Prochlorococcus marinus XMU1404: one gene and its partners. The main gene of each other region encodes a partner of the protein of the gene in region 3 in a complex. Links are inferred from orthologs where the notes say so. Each region holds a gene or a part of one and is shown on either strand. Other genes may lie near its edges.

Region 1 (6,374 bases), 130 kb from region 3 along the record:
CTGTCGAAATGTCTTTGCTCATTACATCTCTTCTGGCTAAAACAATAGCCCCAATCATTGCCATTAAAAGTAAAACTGAAGCTACTTCAAATGGGAGTAAATAATCACTAAAAAGATGCTCACCAATTCTAATAGTTGATTCTTCCCCTATAGAGTTTAGAGGACTTGATAATCTCCATACATTGGTTAAGTCAACTCGTATTAAAAGACTTAGTAAGGTTAGACATATCGATGTTGATATGATTCTTCTTGATTTAATGTCATTGATGGGCTTTAAATCTTCTTTTTTATTGACTAACATTATTGCAAAAATTATTAATACATTTACTGCACCCACATAAACTAAAACTTGAGCTGCAGCAACAAAACTTGCATTTAAAAGAAGATATAATCCTGCCACACTCATGAAAACTCCCCCAAGAAGAAAAGCTGAATAGACAATACTTTCGAGCAGTACAACACCAAGTGCGCCAATAAGGATGACTAAAGATAGAAGTGCAAAACAAATAAATTGTGTTGTTATCGCAATGGACATATATTAATGGAAATTAATTAGTTGGATTAGAAATTTTATCTTTATTTTCATTGAATTCAGGTTTCATCCAATCATAGACTTCTTCAGGCAATTTACCAACTCTAGTATCTGAAGCGGGGATATCGTGAGGGTCCATGACACCTTTGGGAAGATAGGCAAGTTCTCTAAGAGTTTTAACTGATGGATCTGTTGTGACGTTTGTAGGTAATCTACCAAGTGCGACATTATCAAAATTTAAATTGTGTCTATCGAAAGTAGCTAATTCATATTCTTCTGTCATTGATAGACAATTAGTTGGGCAATATTCAACACAATTTCCACAAAATATGCAAACTCCGAAATCTATTGAATAATTTCTTAGTTCCTTTTTTTTGGTTTCTTTATTCATTACCCAATCAACTACTGGTAGATTGATGGGACATACTCTCACACAAACTTCACAAGCAATACATTTATCGAATTCATAATGTATCCTTCCTCTATATCTTTCAGAAGGTATCAATTTCTCATATGGATATTGGACAGTAACAGGTCTTCTTCTTAGGTGATCAAAAGTTACTGAAAAGCCATTGTATAGATATTTGCCAGCATTAAATGCTTCTTTTATATAGCTATTTATTTGTTGAAGGAAATTTTTCATTTTGAAGAATTTACTTTGTTATTTTATTTTAGTGGATAAATTTTAAATTTAAGTATTTTTACTTAAATTTAACCACCAAAGAACTGCGGAAAAGCAAGTTTCAATCCTGCAGTTATCAAAAGGTTAGCAAGAGAAATTGGAAGAAGAAACTTCCATCCTAGATCTAAAAGTTGATCTATTCTTACTCTAGGAGTTGTCCAACGTAATAATATTGCAATGAAAACTAAAAGATATGCTTTTAATACAGTCATTACAATCCCTATTGATGCAGTAAAAACCTGTATTAATGGAGCATTAATGGGCAAATTAAGAAATTTAGCTATTAATTCAACTGGAATAGGAAAACCCCATCCTCCCAAATAAAGTATTGATACCAATAATGCTGAAAGTATTAAATTAATGTAACTACCAAGGTAGAACAATGCGAATTTCATTCCTGCATATTCAGTTTGATATCCTGCAACTAATTCTTCTTCAGCTTCAGGTAAGTCAAATGGAAGTCTTTCACATTCGGCGAGAGCACAAATCCAAAAAACTATGAAGCCAACTGGTTGTCTCCAAATATTCCAACTTAGGATTCCAGTACTACTTTGTTGGTTAACAATGTCTATCGTACTTAGCGAATTTGTCATTAGTACGATAGCCAGTACAGACAAAGCTAAAGGGATTTCATAACTTATTGATTGAGCGGCTGCTCTTAATCCTCCTAATAATGAATATTTATTATTTGAGGCATATCCGCTCATAAGAAGTCCAATTGGCTGGATACTGCTTAAAGCGATCCATAGGAAAATTCCAATACCAACGTTACTTATTAAAAGATTTTGTCCAAAAGGAACAATTAACCAAGAGAGAATTACTGGGACAAGAACTAATATAGGTCCTGCAGTAAAGAGAATTCCATCAGCTTTAGCAGGAATAATATCCTCTTTAACAAGTAACTTAAGACCATCTGCAATTGGTTGGAGGACGCCTAGCGCTCCTGCATATTCGGGCCCTATTCTTTGTTGAGCAGCAGCAGATATTTTTCTTTCAAGCCAAACTGTTACTAAAACTCCAACAACTGCTGATACTAAAACCAAAAGCATAGGTAGAGGTAGCCAAATAATATGAGCGATTTCACTAGAAAGGCCAAAACCTTTTAAGAATTCATTAAAGCTATATTCGAGATCTAATCCGTATTCCAAAATTTTTATGTTATTTACTTAATACATTAACTCTTCACAAACAATATGTGTGTTTTTTATGAAAAGCTGCAAATATTATTCTCTATTTTCAAGGCTGATCCATTCTCTTGGCGCTGAACCAGTATATATTTGTGATGGTCTAAAAATTCTATTTGCTCCAAGTTGCTCTCTCCAATGAGCCAACCAACCAGCAACTCTGGAGATGGCAAAAATCGGAGTAAATAAATCACGAGGAATACCAAGTTTCCGATAAACAAGACCAGAATAAAAGTCGACATTAGGGAATATACCCTTGGGGCCAAGTCTTGGTATTGCTTCTGATTCCAATGATTTAGCAACTTCATACATTTCATCTGCTCCAAATCTTATAAAAAGTTCTTCTGCCAGTTTTTGAAGAATAATTGCTCTTGGATCTTTGACTTTGTATTCTCTATGACCGAAGCCCATGATCTTACTTTTATTTTTTATCGCGTTATCCAAAAAAGAACCCGCATTTTCTGGATTTTTGATTTCTTCTAACATTGCAATTACATCTTCATTAGCTCCTCCATGAAGCGGGCCAGCTAATGTTCCTACTGCAGATGCGATGACAGCATATGGGTCTGTAAGAGTGCTTGCAGTCACTCTAGCGCTAAATGTACTGGCGTTTAAACTATGTTCTGCATGCAGAATTAAACACCTATCAAAAACTTTTGCAGCTATAGGATCTTGTTCTTTTTCAGTAAGCATGTAAAGAAAATTTGATGAGTACGTTAAATCATCTCGAGGTTGAATAGGATCTTGTCCCTTTCTAATAAGTTGAAAGGCAGCAATCATAGTTGGTATTTTTGCTATTAGTCTTATTACTGCGTTGTAGATGTAATTAGGATCATCTATTGCTCTACGTGAATAGAAAAGTCCCAAAGAAGCTGCACTAGATTGAAGAGCATCCATAGGATGACCTGTAGCTGGGAAACATTTCATCATATCTCTGACTCTAAAACTTAATCTTCGATGCATCTGAACTTCTTGTTCAAAATCTCTTAGTTGAATGGCTGTGGGCAATTCACCCCAAATCAATAGGTAAGCAGTTTCTAAAAAACTGCTTTTTTTGGATAGTTCCTCAATGGAGTAGCCTCTGTACAATAATTTACCTTTGTTGCCGTCAATATCACAGATAGATGAATTAGTTACTGGGACACCTTCTAATCCTGGTTTTAAAATTAGTTTGTTGCTATCCAATTGCTTAATTCAATATCAAATACTTATAGATTAAAGATAGTCAAATAATTTTTAATTAACCACAACTTATTAACTTCACGAAAATCTAAATTGATTGTCTTTGAAGCTTGTTTTGATAACCATATTAAAGTACTTTGAATCTTCTTTCTGTATAAAGAATTGGATTTTTTTCAGGAATAGATTGCTTTATGATTTCTAGAGATTCTTCATTTGATATTTTTAAAAAATTTCTAACAAGAAAATTAAGATCTTCCAAATCGGAAAAATATTCAATTTTGTTGGAATTTCCATCTTTGATATGAACTGTTGCATAAAGGAAAGCGGATTTATCTTTATTATTTTTTAGGTTAAAAAATTTTTTTGAGATTGTTTCTAGTTTTTTACTATCAATTAAATGATTACTTATGATTTGTAAACCTCCTGATTCTATTGAAAAAATATTTTCATAAGTTAATTTTTTTATAACATCGTCTTTTTCCTCAAGAATATCTTTGGAATATATTGAGTAAATATCTTCATTTTGTTTCAAAGTATATTCGTTGAAATCTTTTAGTTTTTGAAAAACACTTAAATCAAATTGATCTTCAGTATTTTTTTCAAATGTAATAAGCCAATCTTTTTTAGAATTGAGAATTAAAATGTTTTGATTTGCATTTTGATTAAACTCTCCAAAAAAACTTTGTTCAAAATCATTTATTAAAGGTTTTAGATATTTGTCAAAATTTTTTATATCACTAAAAATTAAAACTTCAGGATTATTTTCATTTGTGCTATCTTCATTTATTAGCTTTTTGTAAGCAAGAATATCAAGGTTTTTTTTATTATTGAGTAGATATGATTTTAAGATTATATATTTATTTTTTAAGTCAAATGTTGTAGCTACAACATCCTCATTTTTCTGAGTAAAAATTTCTTTATTAAAAAATATACTTTCTCCAAAATTTTTTGTAAAAAGTATATTTTTTTGGTGTTTTAGTCCAGAAAGCTCACTCTCATATTCAAATTTTTTTTCTTTGAAATCATTACTTTGGTTAATACTATTTTTGATTAATTTTTTATCTGATGAAGCAATAATATAGTTATCCTTGGTCCGATATATAAAGTTAATTAAATTTAGTTTATTTTCTCTATTCACTGAAATTATCTGATCAATCTGATCAATTTTATTAGGTAAATTTAATAAATCATCTATTGTTTTTTCTGGCTTAATTTTAAAAACAATCAAAATATCATCTTTAAGGTTTTTATTATTCTCAAAAGTTGAGATTATAATTTCATTATTATAGATATCTTCTAATTTATTGTTGCCTAGATCTATACCTAAGTAATTTAATATAGAATCTTTTATTAAAAAAAAGTTATCTTGATTTCTTTGATTTTTATCTTTTTCATTATTGTTAACAATATTAAAACTATCTAAATTTGAAATAAATAATAATTTATTGTTTTCAGGTATATATTTTAAGATATTGAGTTTCTCAATATTTATACTTTGCTCTTTATTTTTATTAGCAGAAACTTTTTTAAAACCAAAAAAAAGTAATAAAGATAATAATATTATTATTGCTACTAATCTAAGTTTCATTATCAATGTTTATTTTTATTTTTAACAATAAATTTCTTACTGCAACTTAATTTATTAAATTGTAAATAACATATAATTTATCCTCTCAATTGGAAAATTATCCAAAATCTATAAATGCCTCCAGTCTCAGTGATTGGTTTAATTCTAAGAAAGAAGATCCAGTTTTGATTGATGTAAGAGAACAGTCAGAACTGGAAATAGCTCGTTTCTCAAAAGAATTTTTACATTTACCAATTAGTAAAGTCACATCGGAATACGTTGAAGAAATATTTTCTGGTTTATTAGACAGAGAAATTGTTGTTACCTGTCATGCAGGAATAAGAAGTTATAATTTTTGTCAATGGTGCTTAGATAATAATATTGTGAGCGAAATATGGAATTTGGAGGAGGGTATTGATGGATGGAGTAGATATATTGATCCATCAATTCCAAGGTATTGATTAAATATCTAATGAAGATGCAACAGTATTAACATCTTTGTCACCTCTTCCAGAGCAGTTGATAACTATATGAGTATCTTTTTCAAGAGTAGGACATAATTTATCCAACCAAGCAAAAGCATGGGAAGTTTCGAGTGCCGGAATTATTCCTTCAAGTTCACTAACAAGTCTTAAAGCATCTAAAGCCTCTTGATCTGTGACTGATCCATATTCTGCTCTCCCTATATCTTTTAAATGGCTATGTTCAGGTCCTACTCCTGGGTAATCTAAACCTGCACTTATTGAGTGAGCCTCTTGAACTTGACCATTATCATCTTGCAAAAGAAGACTCATTGATCCATGCAAAATTCCAATTGACCCTTTAGTGATAGTAGCAGCATGTTTGTCAGTATCAACTCCGCTTCCTGCGGCTTCAACTCCAATAAGTCGTACAGAATTTTCTTTAACGAAAGGGTGGAAAAGACCCATTGCATTTGATCCCCCACCTACACAAGCAAGTAAAATATCGGGTAAAGATCCAAATGATTCCAGACATTGTTTTTTAGTTTCTTCTCCTATAACTGCATGAAAATCTCTCACAATCTTTGGGAAAGGGTGTGGACCTGCAACAGATCCTAAAATGTAGTGTGTGGTTTCGACATTAGAAACCCAATCTCTAATTGCTTCACTAGTAGCATCCTTAAGTGTTGCAGTTCCTGAATTTACAATTTTAACTTCAGCTCCTAGAAGTTTCATTCTGAAGACGTTGAGGGATTGCCTTTTTATG
Region 2 (6,988 bases), 120 kb from region 3 along the record:
ATTCCGCCCGGCAAAAGCCATTCAGGGACAACTTGCAAAAATTTTTCTAATACTTCAATTTCTTTATTAACTGCAATCCTTAGTGCTTGAAATGTTCTTGTTGCTGGGTGTATTTTTTTATATCTTTGTTTTGGTGGGAAGCATCCGGCAATAGAATAAGCTAACTCTTTTGTCCCAGAATATTTCCCATTTTCCTTCAAATCCATTTTTATTTTCCTGGCAATCTTTCTTGATAATCTCTCATCTCCATATTTGTAAATTAGGTTAGCTAGATCTTTTTCATTTAAAGCCTCAATTAATTTCCCTGCATCAAACTCAAGCAAAGGATTCATGCGCATATCAAGTGGACCATCTTTTTGAAAACTAAATCCTCTTTTAGGGTCATCAATTTGGTTACTATTTACTCCAAGATCTGCGATCACAAAAGAAACTTTTTCTTTTGGTACAAAATCTGCAAAATTTGAAGCCTTTATATCAATCCTATTTTTAAATTCATCAAGTTTTTTTGAAGCTGATTTTCTTGCGAATGGATCTTGGTCAAGTCCAATTATATTTAAATCCGGATATTTTCTCAACAAATGATAAGAGTGCCCGCCTCCTCCTAGAGTTGCGTCTATTCCTTTAAGTTGATTGTTATATATTAATGGGTAATGCTCTAATGAGGCCATAATCTCATCTGTCATAACTGATTTATGGTTGAAAAAAGATGAATCAGATAGGTCAGTTTGCATAACTTTCGACTAAGATTTATTTAGAAGTTAAATTTCGAATGGCTCAGCTAGAGACTAGAACAGAACCAATGGTGGTCAATTTTGGCCCTCACCATCCCTCAATGCATGGGGTTTTAAGGTTAGTTGTAACTCTTGATGGTGAGAATGTCATTGATTGTGAGCCAGTAATTGGATATTTACATAGAGGCATGGAAAAGATAGCTGAAAATAGGACAAATGTAATGTATGTCCCTTATGTAAGCAGAATGGATTATGCCGCAGGAATGTTTTATGAAGCTATTGTAGTAAATGCTCCTGAAAGATTAGCTAATATTCCAGTGCCTAAAAGAGCTAGTTACATCAGAGTACTAATGCTAGAACTTAATCGTATTGCTAATCATCTTTTATGGCTTGGCCCCTTTTTAGCAGATGTAGGAGCTCAAACTCCATTTTTCTACATTTTTAGAGAAAGAGAAATGATTTATGATCTCTGGGAAGCTGCTACTGGACAGAGGCTGATAAATAATAATTTCTTTAGGATAGGCGGTGTCGCATGTGATCTTCCATACGGATGGTTAGAAAAATGTATAGACTTTTGTGATTGGTTTGGACCTAAGATTGATGAATATGAAAAATTAATCACAAATAATCCAATTTTTAGAAAAAGAATTGAAGGTCTGGGAACAATACAAAGAGACCAGGCAATTAATTGGTCTTTGTCTGGGCCAATGCTTAGAGCTTCTGGAGTCTCCTGGGATTTAAGGAAAGTCGATAGTTATGAATGTTATGACGATTTTGATTGGCAGATTGCTTCAGAAAAAGAAGGAGATTGTTATGCGAGATATCGAGTGAGAGTCGAAGAGATGAGACAATCACTAAGCATCATTCGCCAAGCCTGTAAAATGATTCCAGGAGGTCCAACAGAAAATTTGGAAGCTCAAAGAATGGCGACTGAAGATAAGAAAAGTGAAATATTTGGTATGGACTATCAATATGTAGCTAAGAAGGTTGCTCCAACTTTTAAAATTCCTAACGGGGAATTGTATACAAGATTAGAGTCCGGTAAAGGAGAAATAGGTGTATTCATTCAAGGAAATAATGAAGTTACCCCATGGAGATTTAAAATCAGAGCTGCTGATTTAAATAATCTGCAAATATTGCCTCATATTCTTAAAGGTGCCAAAATCGCCGATATTATGGCAATTCTTGGCTCAATAGATGTCATTATGGGATCTGTTGATAGATAAGTTCTTTAAATGAAACCCGCTGACTGGTTGATATTGCAGAAGAAGGTAAGATTCGGTGATTGTGATTCTGCAGGTGTAATTCATTTTCATAACTTATTAAAATGGTCGCATGAAGCTTGGGAAGAGAGTATCGAAATTTATGGGATTCCATATCAAGATATTTTTCCAGATTTTTCTATACGTAAAAGTCAAATTATTTTTCCCATAGTAAACTGCGAAGCAAACTTTCTTGCGCCTATAAAAATTGGAGATTTCTTAAAAGTAAAAATTGCCCCTCATAAAATTAATACACATTTGTTCCAAGTAAATAGCTTTTTTATAAAAAATGGAAATAAAGTAGCAGAAGGAAAAATAATACATTGTTCTTTAGATGTTGATTCAAGAAATAAAATAGAACTTCCCGATCAGTTAGAAAGATGGATAGAGGCTTCAAATGTAAGCATAAATTTAAAAGAATGCTAAATTATTCTTTTTTAAATTTATAGTTTATTTTTTCTGCACTGGTATTTTTTTTAACAATCCACTTTTCAGGTTTTTCATGTTTAGGCCAACTTTGAGAAAATTTTTTTAATAAATTTAATGAATTTTCAATATTTTTATGATTTGTATGTTCTTTATATTCCACAATTATTTTAATTTTATTTCCCCATAATTTGTCGGACACTTTTGAAATATTGAATTTATTAATTGGGATATTTTCTTTCATAATGAAATCATTTAATCGAGATTCAATTACTTTTGGAAAAACGATTTCTCCTCCTGAATTAAAAGCGTTATCACTTCTTCCAAGAAAGTTTAAATATAAAGAATTATTTATTTGATTAATTTCACCTAAATCACCGGTTTGCCACCACCCATTTTTATTTTTGAAATTTTCAGTTTTTGAAGAGTCTTTTATTTCGATTCCAATTCTCGCTGATTTTATCTCGATTAATCCTTGTGCGTTAATTCTGATTTTTGTATCAGGTAGTATTTCTCCAACATTTTTAAAACCCATTAAGAATTCTTTTGGTTTTAAACTCGTAACCATTGCTGCTGTTTCAGTTGAGCCGTAACAAGGTGCTAATTTTATCTTTTCTTCTATACATTGTTCTGCAGTTTCCCTTGAAATTGAAGCTCCACCAACCCAAATCAGATCAAAAATTTTTAGCCAACTAATTCCATCTTTTTGAGCTAAAAGTCTTTTTAATTGGGTAGGTACTAATGATGTAATCAAGTTATTTTTGTTTTTTTTAGATTTAATTGTAAAAAGTAAAAGTTCTCGAGTTTTTTTTATTAAATTCGGAGAAATATTAATACAATCACATCCCCAAGTTTGACTTCTAAAGATTGGCATTAATCCACTTATATGGTTCAGGGGTAAAGTATTTAAAATTAAGCAGTTTTGCAGTTCAAATCCTTGCTCTATTAGCCATTGACCTGATGTAGCTGCAGATAATTTAATATTATCCAAATGGTGAAAACATTGTCTCGGTTTTCCAGAACTTCCACTACTGTTTAAGATAATTGCTGGACCATTTTCAGTAATTGAATCTAATACATCTTCGTCTTCATAAAATTTGTTTTTTACATAAATAATTTTATTCTCTTTAATTTTTTCAAGAATTTTCTCTACAGATCGAGTTTCGTTATTTTCAACTTCAATAGTATGAATTTTATTTTTCATATGAGATCCCATATCTTTTTTGCTTCATTTAAAAATAGAAACGAATTAGGGAAATTATTCATAGCTAAACCAGGAACTTTTGGAGTTGGTCCTTGTAATTGTAGAGACGATAAATGATAAAGCCATCTCTTCCCTATACCAGTTTCAAATGAGGTACTTATAGATATTAAAGCTTTTTTATTTTCTAATTCTCTTAAAAGCTTAACTGGATTTTTTTCTTGAGAAGGCCTTCGAATTTGCCAACCTTTCCAATCATCAATCAAAGTTGGAAATTTTAAAAGTGATTCGTCTAAGGCTATAGGGATTTTTTTGTTGAGTTCTGTCAGCCCATCAATATCATCAACACAGAGAGGTTGTTCTAACCAATCTATATTTTTGATATCCTTCAAAATATCAGCCCATCTATTAGCTATCTCTCTTCCCCAAGAACCATTAGCATCTATTCTTAACTTAATATTATTCCCTATTTGGCTTAAAATTTCTTCTAAAGTTGCTTCTTCCTCATGGTTATTTTTTAATGCTACTTTCCATTTTATGGTTACTGACTTTTCAATATTAGATTGTCTTTTTTTAATTTCATTTAGATCTGAAATTACATTTTCAGGATTTAACAGTATGGCTGTTTTATCAATTTCATCAAAGTAATAGTTTTCTTTAAAAATTATTCTTTCATTTATCTCAGCTAATGCAGAATTTATTGCAGATTGAATGCATGGGTGAAAAATATTTATTTGCTCAGATAAACTATTTACTTCTACATACTCAGGGATCATATCTAGTTGTTTCGCACACTTTTTTAAGTCTTCTTCTGGAAGTGGTGATACTTCTCCAAACCCAATTTTTTTATCATTGCTTGTCAATTTAATTATCCAACCCGATTTTGTAAGATAAGTGGTTTTAGAATTTTTTAATTTGGCGGGCAACTTGAATTTATAAGATTTTTTTTTAAATATTAAGTTCATTTATTAAGCAAGTAATTAAATATTAATCCTGTGATTAAGCCAACTCCATTAAGAGTTTGAAATTTTATTGCGACGAATTTAGAATTTTTTGTTGCAGAAGGTTTTCTATATGAAGATTTTAATAAATTTATAAGTCTTATTGCTTGAGGAAAACTAATCAAATAAAGGATACAAAACACTGGAATAAATCCAGTAAATATAGTTAAAAGTTGAAAAATATATATTGTAAAAATTATCCAAGGCACAAATTGAGAACCTTTTTTTGCTCCTAGGCGAACTAAAGGTGAATTTTTCCCATGCTTTTTATCTTCAGAAATTTGATGAAAATGAGAACAAAATAATACAAGAGTTGTTGCCAATGAAGGTCCTGAACCAAGTAATAAAGAAACTTTCCATGGAATATCTTCGAAGTAAATATTAGAAGGATTTAACGCAATTAAGACTGCAGAGAAGGCAAAAGGTCCAAATGCAAGCCAGCATAATGGTTCTCCTAAACCTTGATAGCCAAATCTAAAAGGAGGTCCTTGATATAAATATCCTAAGAAGCAGCAAGATGCCACCAAAATCAAAATGTTTATACTTGTTGATACTGAAATAATTGAAATTATTAATAAACCAATAACTAAAGATGTATATGCAATAAATAAAATTATTTTTTTATTTTTTACAAGATTTACAATTGAATGGAATTTAAATTCATCGATTCCTGTTTCTGCGTCGAATAAATCATTAGTTAGGTTTTCCCAAAGTAATATAAAAATTGCAGCTAAAGTAAATGCAATCAAATTATAAATTTTTACCTTTTCATATTCATTGAGTATATAAGCCCCTGTTATTAAAACCGGAAGTATGGCAACTGAATAAAGAGGCCATTTTATCGCTTGTTTCCATAATTTTTTTTTATCTTCGTCCATTTTTATTTAACTCACAAAATTTGATCATTATTAAATGTAGTTTATAAATTGAGTTACATTTTTTACTTTATTGCATGATTTTTAGTTATTTTCAATAAGTAATGAAAAATGATTTAAACTTAACAGATTTTTTAAAAGATGTATTTTCTTCTTTCGATAAGAAAGTGGAGAATTCTGGATTAGTAAGTATTTGTGTTGAGATTCCTTTTATTGATTTATTACAAGTATATAAATTGTTTATAAATAAATATCCGTTTTCGTCATTTTGGGAGGAATCTAATGGTATTTCATATATTGCTTTTGAGAAATGTAAATATGTCACTTTGGATGGTCCAAAAAGATTTGAGTTGGCAAAAGAGTTTAATTCTGAGAATTTTAAAAATTTAATTAACTTAACTAATGAATCACATAATTCTGCACTTTCAAAAATAATTTATTTATTTTCTTTTTCTGAAAACTTGAATAATAAGAATTTATCTTCTGATGTCCCTAGTATGGAAGCTATCTTACCAAAAATATTAATTATTAAAAGTAATAAGAATTGCTGGTTAAGAATCAATGGTCATGTTGAGGGTAAATCATCATTAAGAACATTAATTGAAGAAATATGGACAATTAGAAATCAAGTTATTAATTCTGGCTCAGAATTAATAAAATCATCTGGCTTAAATACTAGTTTTGATTTACCTATCATAGATGATTTCTTGCACTCCTTAGAAACTTCTAATACAAGTTTGAAAAAAGTAGTAAATAGAGGAATTCAATTAGTAGAAAAAGGTATTCTCGAAAAGATAGTTTTAGCAAATAGGATTAAAATAAAATTTAAAAATAAATTAGATTTAATAGAAATTTTAAAAAGATTAAAAAAGAATCATCCAAATACATGCAGATACGTTTGGAAAAGAAATAGTAAGGATATTTTGTTTGGAGCATCTCCAGAAAAATTATTTTCTTTTACTAAACCTAGTTTAACTTTAGAGGCTCTCGCTGGAACTATCTCTACTAATTCAAATTTTAAGAAACTCCTAAAAAGTACTAAAGACTTAAAGGAACATAATTACGTAACACAGTATTTGATTAAATGTTTAGAAGTTTCAAAAATAAAAAACTTTAAAAAAAGTGATATCAAGGTAAATTCATTTGGAGATATTTCTCATTTGCAAACACTCATTTTCTCTAAAGTTGAAAATATATGTCCTTTTGAATTGCTTAAAAACTTACATCCATCTCCGGCTGTTTGTGGTTACCCAAAAAATGCAGCATTGGATTGGATAAATACTCTTGAGTCTTTTCCTAGAGGAAATTATGCTTCTCCAATGGGTTGGGTTGATTCATCAGGAAATGCTTCATTTCTTTTAGCAATAAGAGGAGCTAGGTATGTTGAAGAAAATATTGAATTTACAGCTGGTTCAGGTATAGTTTCAGGCTCCGTTTTAGAGAAAGAAATAGATGAGATTAAATTAAAATTTGAATCTATAGTAAAACAAAT
Region 3 (7,017 bases):
TTATAGACCGGACAAAAAATAGACCAGCAACATTCTTTAACGAGGGGGCTGTAGCACACGTAACGATGGGAGATCCCTTCTGCACAAATTTATCTCGTATATTAAGTGAAATCGGAGAAAAAAATATTCCTGGTGGTAGACAATTACATAGAGGGGGTACCTATCTAGCAATGGAAGGACCCGCTTTCTCAACTAGAGCAGAATCTAATTTATATAGAAGTTGGGGATGTTCAATAATAGGAATGACGAACCATACAGAAGCAAGATTAGCTAAAGAGGCTGAGATAGCTTACTCCTCATTGTCTATGGTTACTGATTATGATTGCTGGCATCAAACGCATCAAGAAGTTTCTGTAGAGATGGTTTTAGATAATCTTAGATCGAATACTGAAGTAGCTAATAAAATAATCTTCGAAGTAGCTAAATTAATTGAAAAAGAAAGGCCAAAAAGTAAATCTCATTTTTCATTAAAAGATGGATTGATAACCCAAAAAGAAAATATCCCCAGTTTCACAAAAGAGAAACTAAAGATATTTACTGATTCTTATTAGACTTGTTAGATTTAAGTGATTATGAGGCCAAGGTAATGATTTTGTTAGCCTCCAGCTCCAACTCCTTGGTACGAGCCATAGAAGAAGATTCCTAAAACGAAGATAACTGCAATTCCACCTGCTGTAGCAACAAGCCATAGAGGAAGAGTTCCTTCAGTCCATCTTCTTTCCCATGCAACTGCTGGTCTACCGTCGGGAAGTCTATCTGGAATTCTTCCATCAGGTCCTTTTAATTTACTCATAGTTTTAATTTAATTGAAAAAGTAACTGGAAAATAAAATTCCCAATACAAAAACTGATAATAAGCCTAAATAAAGGCTTGTACGATTAAGTTCAACTGGAACTTTGTTAGGATTTTCGTTTACTTGCATGATTGTTAAATTTATCGGGCTACGAATTGCATTGCAGCAATAGAACCCAAAAAGAATACTGATGGGATAGCTAAAGCGTGAACTGCTAGCCAACGAACAGTAAATATAGGATAAACGCGGACTTCCGCAGCCTGCATTGGAGCTTGAGAATTAGACATAGTTATTTTGTTCTTAAATCAAGTTGAGACTTAGCATCAAATCTTTGTGTTACAACAGGAGCTTTTGCTTCAGATGCCTGAAAATAACTATCCGGACGAGGAGTACCGAAAGCGTCGTAAGCCAGACCTGTGTATACGAATAAGAAGCCTGCTATAAAAATAGCTGGTAATGTTACTGCATGAATAATCCAGTACCTAATACTGGTGATTATTTCAAAGAATGGGCGTTCACCCGTTGAACCTGCGGCCATAATCACAAATGTTTACCATATGATCTTACAGTGTAAAATCATAAGTTCGTGAAGAAATTAACAGCTTGGTTACAGACAGTTGTTAAATTCATCCAAAATTAAGATTTTTTTTATTATTTACTAAAGTTATTACAGATTTAGCCATTCCATTTAAGAATGTAACCACGCTCACCAAGTATGAATCCTTTCTGATTATCTAAAGATTCCTTATCAAGAAAAATTATTTTTATATAGTTAGTGGGCAATGCAGAAGCAAGAGGATCTGAATTCCAAGTTTCACCTTGATCTTTACTTACTATTAAGGTGCCATTACCACCGCCTGCCCATATGTCACCATTTGGATCCCAGCCCATATCTAAATAATTGTAACCATTAAGAATAGGTATTATGGGCTTTGTCCAACTTTCTAGATTATCAGAATCTTCATTAAATCTAATTTCCGCACCTCTTGAAAGCATCCATAAACTTCCTTCTGGATTGAAACCAATGCTTTGCACTCTCTTACTACTTGCTCTTTGGTGAGCAATCCAAGTATTGCTATCTCCATCAAGAGTAGAGAAGAAATTTCCAAGACTGCTTACGCTCACATAATCGCCGCTAGATGTTCTTCTTAAATCTCTTATACCTCCCTGTTCCGAAGGGTCTGATACTTTTGCCTCCCATGTTTCACCACTATTGGAAGTTTCATAAATAGCTGCAGAGGTTGTCGCCAATTGAGCAACTCCTTCATCAATAGTAGTAACTAAAAAAGGCTGGCCTGGTAACTTCCCAAGTGAAAGCCTAGTCCAATTTTTACCTTCATCAACAGTATGCATAACTAAAGAGGGTTGTCCTATTAACCAACCTTCAGAACCCTTGAAGTCAATATCAAGAAGGCGAAAGTTCTCTTCAGCAGAAATATCTAATGATCTTTTTTCCCATGTTTCACCACCATCAGTTGATTCCATAATCAATCTGTTTGAGCCTACTAAAAACCCATGATTATCATCTATGAAATCAACATCTAAAGCATTAGCCTGATCTTCAAACTGAATTGTTTTCCAAGGGCTGCTTTCATTCATCTTGACACCTGTGGATGAACAACTGCTTAAAACAAAACAGAGAACTACAGATAAAAGAAGATTAGGAATACTGGTAAAAAATTTTTTCATTTAATTATATTAATGCAAAGAGTACAAAGAAAGGAACATAGCAGCAGCAAACGCCAACCCTCCAAAAATCAATATATTTTTTTGTCCAGGAGGTAAACTATTAAATCCAAATCCATAAACTAAATTCTCTTCAAATCCACTAGGTTTTGCTCTGGGTCCAATATCCTTATAAAAGTTTTTACCGGCTCTACAAACAGGGCAAGCAAAAGTATTGCCATCCAACTCTGAAAAAGGTGTATTTTTAGGTATATTTAATTTTTTATTTCCTTCGGACGGATCATAAATGTATCCACAACTTCTACATTCAAATCTATTTTGTTCTAAATTAATAGAGGATTTCTCAACATTTACTGCTGAGGAGTTTTCAGAAAGATTTTCTTTCTCAAGTTTTTCAACTATTTTGTTTTCCTCAGAGGCTGGTTGAATGTTTTCACTCACGGTTTATTATTGTTCTTTAAGAACTTTAAAAGATTTTGCTTAATTAAGCGAATTTTATCCAAAATTAATTTTTTAAGATGTTTGTTTTAACTGGCTATGAATATTTCTTAGGTTTTCTTTTAATAGCTGCTGCTGTTCCAATATTAGCTTTAGTTACTAATCTAATAGTTGCCCCTAAAGGCAGAACTGGAGAAAGGAAATTAACTTACGAATCAGGCATGGAACCAATTGGAGGTGCTTGGATTCAATTTAATATTCGTTATTACATGTTCGCGTTAGTTTTCGTTATATTTGATGTTGAGACAGTATTCTTATATCCTTGGGCTGTCGCATTCAATAGGTTAGGCTTACTTGCATTTATAGAAGCTTTAATATTTATAGCAATACTAGTTATTGCTTTGGCCTATGCTTGGAGAAAAGGAGCTTTAGAATGGAGTTAAAAAATTGAACCAACCATTATCCCCCAAAGCAGTTAGAGAGATTAGAGAAGGCACCTGTAACCCTCTTGGAGCTCCTCAAGTGACTACTGATCTCAGTGAAAACATAATATTGACTAGTTTGGATGATCTTCATAACTGGGCAAGATTAAGCAGTCTATGGCCACTTCTTTACGGAACAGCTTGCTGTTTTATTGAGTTTGCAGCATTAATCGGTTCAAGATTTGATTTTGACAGATTTGGCTTAGTTCCAAGAAGTTCCCCTAGACAAGCAGATTTGTTAATTGTAGCTGGCACAGTGACTATGAAGATGGCTCCTGCCCTAGTAAGGCTTTATGAACAAATGCCTGAACCAAAATATGTTATTGCCATGGGTGCTTGCACAATCACAGGAGGAATGTTTAGCGCAGATTCTACAACTGCTGTAAGAGGCGTTGACAAATTAATACCAGTTGATTTGTACCTTCCAGGATGCCCACCAAGACCAGAAGCAATTTTTGATGCTGTAATTAAATTAAGAAAAAAAGTTGGTAATGAATCAATTTTAGAGCGCACAAAAACAGAACAAACTCACAGATACATAACATCTGATCACGAAATGAATCTTGTTTTCTCAGAAAATACAGGTGAATATCTAAACAAAACTTCAGCTAACGTCATTCCCTCCTCAAAAAAAGAGAAAATAACTGAATTACCTGAAAATAACGAAAAAACTGAAATTATTAATACTGAAGAAGTTTAATGGAAAAAGACGGTTTAGCTAAATCCTCAGATACTTCAATAGAAAAAGAAGGGTTCATAAGCCAATCTTTGTCTAAAGATGGAATTCCAAATCAATCTTTATCTGATGACCATATAGGAATTGAAAACATCTCTGTGGAACCTAATAAATTGTATGAAGCAGTATCGGCTTTGAGAAATTACGGTTTCAACTATCTTCAATGTCAAGGTGGCTATGATGAGGGGCCAGGCAAAAACCTTGTTAGTTTTTATCATTTTATAACTGTTGATGACTTACAAAAACTCAAAAAGATTAAAGAAGTAAGATTAAAAGTCTTCTTAAAAAGAGATTCTGATTTATCAATCCCTAGTTTGTATAAAATTTTTAAAGGAAGTGATTGGCAAGAAAGAGAAACATATGACATGTATGGAATCAATTTTATTGATCATCCAAATCCCAAAAGACTTTTAATGCCTGAAGATTGGAGAGGATGGCCATTACGAAAAGACTATATTCAGCCAGATTTTTATGAACTTCAAGATGCATATTAATTTAATTTCTTTAATTTACGGTACATAAACATAACTGCTCTTGCGAGCCTTCTAGGATCATGCCTCAAGGTTGGAGTAATTCTTTTTGAATATAATGGTGCCTGCAACACATAATAACCCTCAGATAATAATTTTTCTTTATGACATTGGACAGGTTCTGCTCCTCTACTTTTGTAATAGTCTAATAATGGAGACTTTTCAAAATGAATCTGTGATAAGACGGCGTTAAAAATTCTAGTGTTAACCCCAAAATTTGATAATTGTTTTTCAATTGATTTGATATGCTGAAATACATCAAGTCCATCAGTTTCTCCAGGTTGAGTCATTAAATTACTTATATATATTTTGGGAGCATTACTCTGCAATAAAGCATCTACTATTTCTGGCACTAATAAGTTTGGCAATAAAGAAGTGTATAAACTGCCTGGACCAAGAACAATTAAGTCAGCTTCTTTTATAGATTCGAGAGCACTTGGAAGAGCAGAAGGGTTTTCTGGCAGGTAACCGATCCTTGAAATTGATTTTTGAGATTTGCTGATATTACTTTCTCCGAAAATTTTCTCACCATTCTCTAATTCGGCCCATAACATAACATCAATATTTGTTGCAGGCAAAACTTGACCTTGAACTGCTAAAACCTTACTAGAGGCTTGAACTGCTTTTTCTAAACTCCCTGTAATGGTAGTTAAAGCTGACAAAAATAGATTTCCAAAACTATGGCCCTCTAGACCACTTCCTCCTGAAAATCTATATTGAAATAATCTTGTTAATATTGGCTCCTCATTAGATAAAGCAGCTAAACAATTTCTAATATCTCCAGGAGGTTGCACACCTAATTGTTTTCGAAGAATTCCACTACTTCCTCCATCATCAGAAACAGTAACTATTGCTGTAATATTGCTACTGTAATTTTTTAAACCTTTTAATAAAGTAGATAGTCCTGTACCTCCACCAATTGCAACAATATTAGGGCCTCTGTTTAATTTACTCTTAACTCTCAATGCATCAACTAAAAATGTATTTTTTTCAGGAACAAGTGCTTTTTGTATAGAGTTAATGCTTCTATTTTGTCCAATCCCGATTAATAAAAGTCCAATTACAAAAATTAATGGGCCCAATAATGAAACGGGCAAGATACTAGTTAAACCAGTTATTACAGAAAAGAATACTTCAATAAGCCAATAAAGTGGCCTTAAATTTGTCCATATCGCAAGGCCTAATAATGTGGTCAAAAATCCTATTGCAGATGTCATCATCCATCTTTTTATTACCAGTCCTGGTAAAAGCCAACTCAAAATTCTTAAAATTTTATTTATAAGTTCAAAATTAGACTTTTTAAAATATTTAAAATATCTCCTTACTCTTTTTTTACGCTTATTCATTAAAAACCTCTTTAATTATTTTTCACAAATAAAAAACTTAATAAATTTATTATAAATCAAATTCATACATCCTTTTTTTATTTTAATTAATAGGCAAAATGTAATAGAAAGGGAATTTTTTCGTTATATAAATTTTGAAAAAATCAAAGCACGCAGTTGAAACAAAAAACCTCTCAATAAGCTGGGGTGAAGTTAATGTACTGAATCAACTTAACTTTAAACTTAATGATGGAGAAAAATTAGCAATTGTTGGCCCGTCAGGTTCTGGTAAATCAACTATCCTAAAAATATTGGCGGGTCTAATTTTACCTACCAAAGGAGAATTAAGAATTTTTGGTGAGAAGCAATCTTATTTAAGATTAGATCAAAATAATCCTCCTGATGTAAGACTAGTTTTTCAGAACCCAGCATTATTAGGATCTTTAACTATTGAAGAAAATGTAGGTTTTCTTCTTAGGAGGAATAAAAACCTAAATAAAAAATTAATTCATGAAATAGTATGTGAATGTTTAGCAGAGGTGGGATTATTCAATATTGAGAACAAACTTCCAAATGAATTAAGCGGAGGAATGCAAAAAAGAGTGAGTTTTGCTAGAGCTTTAATAACGGATCAAACTCTTAATGCAAATACTAAGCCTTTATTACTTTTTGATGAACCAACTGCAGGTCTTGATCCAATAGCTTCATCAAGAATTGAAGATTTAATTAATAAAACAAATAATAAAGCCAACGGATCATCTATTGTTGTTAGCCATGTTCTTAGTACTATAGAAAGGACTTCAGATAAAGTTTTAATGCTTTACGGGGGCAAATTTAGATGGGCAGGTTCTATTGATGAATTTAAAGAGAGCAATGATCCCTTCGTATTTCAATTTAGGCATGGGAAACTTGATGGCCCAATGCAACCCAAAGACATTTAAAAATTATGCGTAGAAGCTTACGAGATTCAATAGTTGGATTTTCCTTATTAGGAGGAATTTTAATATTCACATTTTTTTCTTTTTGG

Evidence for each region.
Region 1: the proteins of HA144_RS01530 (region 3) and nuoH are in contact, whole or in part, in a cryo-EM structure (PDB 6KHJ), measured with the Thermosynechococcus vestitus proteins. The link is inferred for Prochlorococcus marinus XMU1404 from one-to-one orthologs. Residues at the interface, in WP_126986108.1 of Thermosynechococcus vestitus: Gly6, Tyr7, Glu8, Tyr9, Phe10, Gly12, Phe13, Leu14, Ile16, Cys17, Ser18, Pro21, Ala24, Leu25, Ala27, Ser28, Leu31, Arg32, Pro33, Ser35, Arg40, Leu41, Thr42, Thr43, Tyr44, Glu45, Ile51, Gly53, Ala54, Trp55; in WP_126985484.1 of Thermosynechococcus vestitus: Gln8, Lys26, Trp29, Leu30, Pro33, Met34, Met37, Leu38, Leu83, Ile84, Phe85, Lys86, Glu87, Asp88, Val89, Leu90, Pro91, Ala92, Thr100, Ala104, Val107, Ile108, Phe111, Leu112, Tyr114, Ile115, Ile125, Ser126, Leu128, Phe133.
Region 2: the proteins of HA144_RS01530 (region 3) and HA144_RS00905 are in contact, whole or in part, in a cryo-EM structure (PDB 6ZJN), measured with the Thermus thermophilus proteins. The link is inferred for Prochlorococcus marinus XMU1404 from one-to-one orthologs. Residues at the interface, in WP_096411116.1 of Thermus thermophilus: Glu45, Ser46, Asn48, Pro50, Ala51, Gly52, Glu53; in WP_223903221.1 of Thermus thermophilus: Met26, Thr27, Asn29, Gly31, Pro32, His34.

What each region holds. Positions count from the first base shown.
Region 1 is NZ_JAAORE010000001.1:153,240-159,613, forward strand. The notes cover bases 304-3,275. They hold nuoH (NADH-quinone oxidoreductase subunit NuoH), read right to left. Parts: upstream 2,363-3,275; coding sequence 1,244-2,362; downstream 304-1,243. Other genes in these bases: HA144_RS00835 (NADH-quinone oxidoreductase subunit J), read right to left, coding at 304-535; ndhI (NAD(P)H-quinone oxidoreductase subunit I), read right to left, coding at 549-1,175; HA144_RS00850 (citrate synthase), read right to left, coding at 2,438-3,275. In the rest of the region: more of HA144_RS00835, read right to left, coding at 1-303; more of HA144_RS00850, read right to left, coding at 3,276-3,583; HA144_RS00855 (hypothetical protein), read right to left, coding at 3,708-5,168; HA144_RS00860 (rhodanese-like domain-containing protein), read left to right, coding at 5,258-5,608; trpB (tryptophan synthase subunit beta), read right to left, coding at 5,609-6,374. UniProt on the Escherichia coli protein: NDH-1 shuttles electrons from NADH, via FMN and iron-sulfur (Fe-S) centers, to quinones in the respiratory chain. The immediate electron acceptor for the enzyme in this species is believed to be ubiquinone.
Region 2 is NZ_JAAORE010000001.1:164,581-171,568, forward strand. What follows is about bases 1-2,863. They hold HA144_RS00905 (NAD(P)H-quinone oxidoreductase subunit H), read left to right. Parts: upstream 1-769; coding sequence 770-1,957; downstream 1,958-2,863. Other genes in these bases: rsmH (16S rRNA (cytosine(1402)-N(4))-methyltransferase RsmH), read right to left, coding at 1-731; HA144_RS00910 (acyl-CoA thioesterase), read left to right, coding at 1,967-2,419; HA144_RS00915 (AMP-binding protein), read right to left, coding at 2,421-2,863. In the rest of the region: more of HA144_RS00915, read right to left, coding at 2,864-3,623; HA144_RS00920 (o-succinylbenzoate synthase), read right to left, coding at 3,620-4,585; menA (2-carboxy-1,4-naphthoquinone phytyltransferase), read right to left, coding at 4,582-5,499; HA144_RS00930 (chorismate-binding protein), read left to right, coding at 5,601-6,988.
Region 3 is NZ_JAAORE010000001.1:279,694-286,710, reverse strand. What follows is about bases 1,787-4,678. They hold HA144_RS01530 (NAD(P)H-quinone oxidoreductase subunit 3), read left to right. Parts: upstream 1,787-2,997; coding sequence 2,998-3,360; downstream 3,361-4,678. Other genes in these bases: HA144_RS01515 (gluconeogenesis factor YvcK family protein), read right to left, coding at 4,626-4,678; HA144_RS01520 (NAD(P)H-quinone oxidoreductase subunit J), read left to right, coding at 4,099-4,629; HA144_RS01525 (NADH dehydrogenase subunit K), read left to right, coding at 3,365-4,099; HA144_RS01535 (rubredoxin), read right to left, coding at 2,492-2,920; HA144_RS01540 (photosynthesis system II assembly factor Ycf48), read right to left, coding at 1,787-2,482. Also shown: mtnP (S-methyl-5'-thioadenosine phosphorylase), read left to right, coding at 1-551; HA144_RS01560 (photosystem II reaction center protein J), read right to left, coding at 596-793; HA144_RS01555 (photosystem II reaction center protein L), read right to left, coding at 803-922; psbF (cytochrome b559 subunit beta), read right to left, coding at 934-1,080; psbE (cytochrome b559 subunit alpha), read right to left, coding at 1,083-1,331; more of HA144_RS01540, read right to left, coding at 1,469-1,786; more of HA144_RS01515, read right to left, coding at 4,679-6,011; HA144_RS01510 (ABC transporter ATP-binding protein), read left to right, coding at 6,146-6,931; HA144_RS01505 (MlaD family protein), read left to right, coding at 6,937-7,017. UniProt on the Escherichia coli protein: NDH-1 shuttles electrons from NADH, via FMN and iron-sulfur (Fe-S) centers, to quinones in the respiratory chain. The immediate electron acceptor for the enzyme in this species is believed to be ubiquinone.